Egicoccus sp. AB-alg2: one gene and its partner. Each later gene encodes a partner of the first gene's protein in a complex. Links are inferred from orthologs where the notes say so. Each region holds a gene or a part of one and is shown on either strand. Other genes may lie near its edges.

What was found.
Region 2: the proteins of secA (region 1) and secY are in contact, whole or in part, in a crystal structure (PDB 3DIN), measured with the Thermotoga maritima proteins. The link is inferred for Egicoccus sp. AB-alg2 from one-to-one orthologs. Residues at the interface, in WP_004082002.1 of Thermotoga maritima: Glu261, Ala262, Arg263, Lys300, Ala301, Arg302, Thr303, Ile304, Ile305, Leu323, Tyr324, Asp325, Pro326, Val329, Ser330, Tyr333, Ile336, Lys340, Phe345, Val349, Glu363, Phe364, Tyr374, Ser375, Gly376, Gly377, Glu393, Ile395, Thr482, Ser483; in WP_004081795.1 of Thermotoga maritima: Glu108, Gly109, Glu110, Glu111, Ala236, Glu237, Arg238, Arg239, Ile240, Thr241, Ile242, Gln243, Tyr244, Ala245, Arg246, Arg247, Val248, Thr249, Gly250, Arg251, Arg252, Val253, Tyr254, Gly256, Ala257, Ser258, Thr259, Tyr260, Leu261, Pro262.

Annotation. Positions count from the first base shown.
Region 1 is NZ_JBGUAX010000004.1:40,587-44,311, reverse strand. Bases 311-3,725 are described here. They hold secA (preprotein translocase subunit SecA), read right to left. Parts: upstream 3,421-3,725; coding sequence 511-3,420; downstream 311-510. Other genes in these bases: ACERM0_RS07745 (response regulator), read right to left, coding at 3,621-3,725; ACERM0_RS07755 (Rv3235 family protein), read left to right, coding at 311-451. In the rest of the region: more of ACERM0_RS07755, read left to right, coding at 1-310. UniProt on the Escherichia coli protein: Required for protein export, interacts with the SecYEG preprotein conducting channel.
Region 2 is NZ_JBGUAX010000003.1:10,019-13,186, forward strand. What follows is about bases 1-2,858. They hold secY (preprotein translocase subunit SecY), read left to right. Parts: upstream 1-709; coding sequence 710-2,008; downstream 2,009-2,858. Other genes in these bases: rpmD (50S ribosomal protein L30), read left to right, coding at 1-30; rplO (50S ribosomal protein L15), read left to right, coding at 32-472; ACERM0_RS05370 (adenylate kinase), read left to right, coding at 2,091-2,741; map (type I methionyl aminopeptidase), read left to right, coding at 2,802-2,858. Outside these bases: more of map, read left to right, coding at 2,859-3,168. UniProt on the Escherichia coli protein: The central subunit of the protein translocation channel SecYEG. Consists of two halves formed by TMs 1-5 and 6-10.

The DNA of each region.
Region 1 (3,725 bases):
TCGACCTCGCCGCGCACCGCGGCGGGCGGCGCCGGATCCACGGCAGCTGGCCGCGCTGCTGGTGCGGGCCTGGCTGGAGGTGCGTGCGGGCCGCCGCCCGCTGCGCCAGCTCGCGCCGCTGGTGGCCCCGGCCGTGTACGGCCGGCTCGCGGACCAGCTCGCGGGCCGGGGGCACGGCGCAGGAACGGTCGCGCACCTCGGCACGGTCGCCCGTGTCGGCCAGGTCCGCGCCTGTTGTCCGACCGACGACGTGTGCGAGGCAGCGGTGACCATCCATCACGCCACGCGCACGACCGCGGTCGCAGTCCGTCTCGAGCGGCACCTCGGGCTCTGGCGTGCCGTGGAACTGACAGCGCCGGAGTCCGGCCTGGCGCCGCTGACGACGGCCTCGCTACCGCCGGGCTGGCGGCCCCGCGACGCGTTCGACGAAGTGCTGGAGGATGACGCCTGAAACGACATGGACGAGGCCCGGGCCGAGCGCCCGGGCCTCGCCGTGGGGGTGTCGCGAACTCAGGCGTCGTCGACCCCGTGGCACTTCTTGTACTTCTTGCCGCTGCCGCACGGGCACGGGTCGTTGCGGCCCACCTTCGTCTCGGCGCGGTAGGTGTCGCCGGCGGCGACCCGACGAACCGTGCTGCCGTCGCTCTTCTGCTCGACGGACCGCCCCGACGCGTCCGTCTGCACCGCCGCGGTCGTGGACGAGGCCGACACGGCATAGCTCGCCGAGCCTCCCGAGGCACCTGCGCTGTAGGTCAGCCGGGCGCCCGTACCGCGCTGCTGCCCCAGCGGGATCGCCTTCTCCACCCGCTCGGTCGCGGCAGGCGCCGCCGCCGCGGCCGGCTCGTCGGACCCGGACGCGGCGGCGTCGCCGGCCGGCGCCGACTCGTCCTCGCCCGGCTCGTCCTGCTTGACCGGCAGGCGGAAGAAGTAGGTCGTCGCCTCCTCCTTCACGCCGGACATCATGGCGACGAAGGAGTCGTACGCCTCACGCTGGTATTCCGTCAGCGGGTCGCGCTGCCCGACGGCGCGCAGCCCGATCCCGTCACGCAGCGCATCCATCTCGTACAGGTGCTCGCGCCACTTGCGGTCGACGACGGAGAGGATCACGCGCCGCTCGATCTCGCGCATGACCTCTTCGCCACCGACCTCCTGCTCGCGCTTCTCATAGGCCTCGAAGGCGTCGTCGATCAGCGCCTCGACGAGCTGGTCGCGGTCGATGCTCTCCAGGTCGAGTGCCCCGAAGTCGAACGCCGTGTCGTAGACCATCTGCAGGCGCTCGGCGAGACCGTCGAGATCCCACTCCTCGGGGTAGACGCCCGGCGGGCAGTGCTCCTCGACGAGCCCCTCGACGGTGTCCTCGACGTACTTCTGCGCGAGGTCGGAGATCGCCTCGACGTCGCCCTCGAGCAGCGACTGGCGCTGGCCGTAGACGACCTTTCGCTGCTCGTTCATGACGTCGTCGTACTTGAGGACGTTCTTGCGCCGGTCGAAGTTGAGGCTCTCCACCTGCCGCTGCGCGTTGGCGACCGCCTTGGTGACCCACTTGTGCTCGATCGGCACGTCCTCGGGGATCTTCAGGCGGGTCATGATCCGCTCGACGGCCGCGGCGTTGAACAGCCGCATCAGGTCGTCCTCGAGCGACAGGAAGAACCGGCTGGTGCCCGGGTCGCCCTGACGGCCGGAGCGGCCGCGCAGCTGGTTGTCGATGCGCCGCGACTCGTGGCGCTCCGTACCGATGACGTACAGCCCGCCGAGTTCCTTGACCTTCTCGCCCTCGACCCGGAACTCGGGCTCGAGACGTTCGATGGCCTCGAGATAGGCGGCGTTGCGCTCCTCGAGCGTGGCGTCCTCGGGCAGCTGGGAGATCTCCGTCCGCGCCACCTCCTCGGGGTTGCCGCCGAGGATGATGTCCGTACCACGACCCGCCATGTTGGTCGACACGGTGACGGCGCCGAGGCGGCCGGCCTGGGCGACGATGTGGGCCTCACGGGCGTGGTTCTTCGCGTTGAGCACCTCGTGCTTGATGCCCATGCGGGTCAGCAGGTTCGACAGGTACTCGGACTTCTCCACCGAGGTGGTGCCGATCAGGATCGGCTGGCCCGCCTCGTGGCGCTCCTGGATCTCGTCCGCGACCGCGGCGAACTTGGCCTTCTCGGTCTTGTAGATCAGGTCCGCACGGTCGTCGCGCTGGATCGGGCGGTTGGTCGGGACCTCGACGACCCCGAGCTTGTAGATCTCGAGGAACTCGACCTCTTCGGTCTTCGCCGTACCGGTCATGCCGGCCAGCTTGTCGTAGGTGCGGTAGTAGTTCTGCAGCGTGATGGTCGCGAGGGTCTGGTTCTCCTCCTTGACCTTCACGCCCTCCTTGGCCTCGATCGACTGGTGCAGGCCCTCGGAGTAGCGCCGTCCGTCGAGGACGCGACCGGTGTTCTCGTCGACGATCTTGACCTCGCCGTCGACGACGATGTACTCGCGGTCGCGCTTGAACAGCTCCTTGGCCTTCAGCGCGTTCTGCAGGTGGTGGATGAGCGGCGTGTTGACCGACTCGTACATGTTGTCGATGCCGAGCAGCTGCTCGACCTTCGCCACGCCCTCCTCGGTGACGGCGACGGTCCGCTTGGCCTCGTCGACGACGTAGTCGCCGGTCGCCTCACCCGGCCGGTCGCCTTCCTCACCCTTGGCGAGGTTGGGCGCGACCCGGCGTGCGAACACCTGGTAGAGGTCGGCGGACTGCTCGGCTGGCCCGGAGATGATCAGCGGGGTACGGGCCTCGTCGACCAGGATCGAGTCGACCTCGTCGACCAGCGCCATGTAGTGGCCACGCTGGACCTGGAGACGCTTGTCCCAGGCCATGTTGTCGCGCAGGTAGTCGAAGCCGAACTCGTTGTTGGTGCCGTAGGTGATGTCGCGGGCGTAGGCGGCGCGCTTGTCGTCGCGGGTCTGGCCGGAGTGCACGACGCCGACCGTCAGCCCCAGCCAGTTGTGCACGCGGCCCATCCACTCCGCGTCGCGCTTGGCGAGGTACTCGTTGACCGTGACGATGTGCACGCCCTTGCCGGTGAGGGCGTTGAGGTAGACCGGCATGGTCGAGGTCAGGGTCTTGCCCTCACCGGTCTTCATCTCCGCGATGTTGCCGTTGTGCAGGGCGACGCCGCCGAAGACCTGCACGTCGTAGGGTCGCTGCTTGAGCACCCGCCATGCCGCTTCGCGGACCACCGCGAACGCCTCGACGAGAAGGTCCTCGACCTCCGCGCCGTCCGCCAGCCGGGCCTTGAACTCGTCGGTCTTGGCCTTCAGTTCGGCGTCGGACAGGGCCGCGATCTCGTCGGACAGCGCGTTGACCTCGTCGACGATCTTCTGCGTCTGCTTGGCCTTGCGGCCCTCCCCCATGCGGAGGAGCTTGTCCATCACCATCGGAATGGCCTTCTGTGTCACGGCATCGGCTCGTCGGGACGCCCGTGCGGCGGCCCGGTCGGCGGCCGGACCGGCGACGCCCCGGCGCTCGACATCCTCCCGCCCGCGACGCGCCCGGCGTCGGCCCACGAGAGGACCGCTCGATGGTACGGCACGAGGGCAGGCGGCACGCTTGCCCTGCGGCGCCCCGCAGCAGCCGGTGAGCCCTACTTGATCTCGAGCAGCTTCTCACGCACGGCGTAGACGACGGCCTCCATCCGGGAGTGCAGGTGCAGCTTCTCCAGGATGTTGCGCACGTGGTTCTTGACCGT
Region 2 (3,168 bases), on another replicon or contig:
CCGAACACGCGGCCTGAAGTGGAGGCCTGAGATGACCATCAAGCTTCACCACCTGAAGCCCGCCGAGGGCGCGAAGACCGACAAGAAGCGGGTCGCCCGTGGTGACCGTGGCCGTGGCGGCAAGACCGCCGGTCGTGGCACCAAGGGCACGGGCGCGCGCGGCACCGTGCCGGCCGGGTTCGAGGGCGGCCAGATGCCCCTCATCCGTCGCCAGCCCAAGCAGCCCGGCTTCAACAACCCGAACAAGATCGACTACGCGGTCATCAACGTCTCGCGACTCGAGGAGGCCTTCGAGGCCGGCGACGAGGTCACGGTGGCGACACTGACCGCCAAGGGCCTGGTCAAGAAGAAGCGTCCGGTCAAGGTGCTCGGTCACGGTGAGCTGTCCAAGGCGCTCACCGTCGACGTCGACGCGCTGACCGCCACCGCGCGTGAGAAGATCACCGCGGCCGGCGGGACCGTCCGCGACTGACACGCCCCACGCCCTTCGTGAGCGTCACGGCCGCCGGCGGCGGCGGGTGCGCCCGGGTCGGCTCGATGCCACTCGCGCGCCTCGCGGCCACCGGCGGCTTTTCACGAAGGGCGGTGTCCGTTCGAACCGATAGCATCATGGCCCGCGACCGTGTCCGTCGCGTGGCGCCCGGGGGAGCGACGCCGACGTCGCGAGCAGGCCTAGTGCCCCGGGCCGTGAAATAGCCCCGAGGACCCCATGCTCCGAGCGTTCGTCAACGCCTTCAAGATCCCCGACCTGCGGCGCAAGCTGCTGTTCACGCTGGGGATCATCGCCATCTACCGCCTCGGGGGCTGGATCCCGGTGCCGGGTGTCGAGGTCGACCTGCTCCGCGACGCCGTCGCGGGCGCCGGCGCCGGTGGCATCGTCGGCATCATCAACCTGTTCGCCGGCGGCGCCCTGCAGCAGATGGCGGTGTTCGCGCTCGGCATCATGCCCTACATCACCGCCAGCATCATCATGCAGTTGCTGGCCGTCGTGATCCCCAAGCTCGAAGCGCTGCAGCGCGAGGGCGAGCAGGGCCGCAAGAAGATCACGCAGTACACGCGCTACATCACCATCGGCCTGGCGCTGCTGCAGTCGACCACGCTGGTGACGTTGGCCCGCAACGGGGTGGCGTTCGGCGTCGACGTGATGCCGCAGGCGGGGACCGGCACGATCGTGCTGATGGTCCTGACGTTGACCGCCGGCACGGGCCTGATCATGTGGCTCGGTGAGCTCATCACCCAGCGCGGTGTCGGCAACGGCATGTCGCTGCTGATCTACGTGTCCATCATCAGCCAGTTCCCCTCGCAGCTGTACGCGCTGCAGGCGGAGAAGCAGCTCGAGTCCCCCTTCCAGGGCTGGGAGTGGGTGGCCGGCGTGCTGCTGATGGGCATCTTCCTGACCGTGGCCGTGGTGTTCATGGAGATGGGCCAGCGCCGCATCCCCGTGCAGTACGCCCGCCGTCAGGTCGGCCGGCGCAGCTACGGCGGCCAGTCCACCTACATCCCGCTGAAGGTCAACCAGTCCGGCGTCATCCCGGTCATCTTCGCCTCGTCGCTGATGTACCTGCCGGGCCTGATCGCCAACATCTCCGGCAGCGAGCGGATGCGGGTCTGGACGGAGACCTACCTGGCGGACGCCAGCAACTGGTTCTACATCCTGACCTTCGCCGCGCTGACGATCTTCTTCGCCTACTTCTACACCGCGATCGCCTTCAACCCGGTCGAGGTCGCGGACAACATGAAGCGCTACGGCGGGTTCATCCCGGGCATCCGTCCGGGCCGTCAGACGGCCGAGTACCTCGACCGCGTCCTGACCCGGATCACGCTGCCGGGCTCGCTCTACCTCGCGGTCGTGGCGGTGCTGCCGTTCATCCTGCTGGCGGTCGGCAACGTGACCGCGTTCCCGCTCGGTGGCGTCAGCCTGCTGATCATGGTGGGCGTCGCCCTGCAGACGATGCAGCAGATCGAGAGCCAGCTCATGCAGCGCAACTACGAGGGCTTCCTGCGCTGACCCGCCACGCCGGCGGATCGACCCGGTCCGCCGCGGACGTCGACGCCCCGCGGTGGCGACGCATCCACGAGAGGACGACCACGTGCGCGTGATCCTGTTGGGACCCCCGGGCGCCGGGAAGGGGACGCAGGCCGGCCGCATCGCGCAGGCCTTCGACATCCCGCACATCTCCACGGGAGACATCCTGCGTGCGAACGTGCGCGAGGGGACGCCGCTCGGGCAGCAGGCGAAGGGTTTCATGGACGCCGGCGAGCTGGTGCCCGACGACGTGATCCTCGGCATGGTCGGCGACCGGCTCGCGGAGCCCGACGCGAAGGACGGCTTCCTGTTCGACGGCTTCCCGCGCACGGTCCCGCAGGCCGAGGCGCTCGAGCAGCTGCTGATCGAGCGCGAGCAGCCGCTGGACGCCGTGCTGCGGATGCTCGTGGACACCAAGGAGATCGTGCAGCGGCTCACGGGCCGGCGTACCTGCAGCAACTGCGGGGCCGTGAAGCACATGGTCTACGACCCGCCGGCGGTCGACGGGGTGTGCGACCGGTGCGGCGGTCAGCTCGTGCAGCGGCCCGACGACGCCGAGGACGTGGTGCTCAACCGCCTCGAGGTGTACCGGCGCTCGACCGAGCCGCTCGAGGAGTTCTACTGGGGCCGCGGCCTGCTGCGTGACGTGGAGGCGGTCGGCACCGTTGACGACGTCGCCGCCCGCATGGACGCCATCCTCCGGGACTTCGCCTAGGCGAGGCAACGAGCGAGCGTCAGCGAGCAAGACGACCGGGGCTGGCGGGCGGGATCGAACATGATCATCAAGAAGTCGAGGGACGAGATCGCCCGGATGGCGCGGGCCGGGGCCGTGGTGGCCAAGGTCCACGAGGAGCTCATGGCGGCGCTCGAACCGGGCATGACGACGCTGGATCTCGACCGCATCGCGGAGAAGATCGTGACCGCCGAGGGTGCGGTGCCCTCGTTCAAGGGCTACCGCGGTTTCCCCGCCACCCTCTGCACGTCGAAGAACCACGAGATCGTCCACGGCATCCCGTCGAAGGACGTGGTCCTCGAGGAGGGCGACGTCATCTCGATCGACGCCGGCGCGATCGTGGACGGCTTCCACGGCGACTCGGCCACGACGCTGATCGTCGGGGGCGAGCAGGCGGTCGACCCGGCGG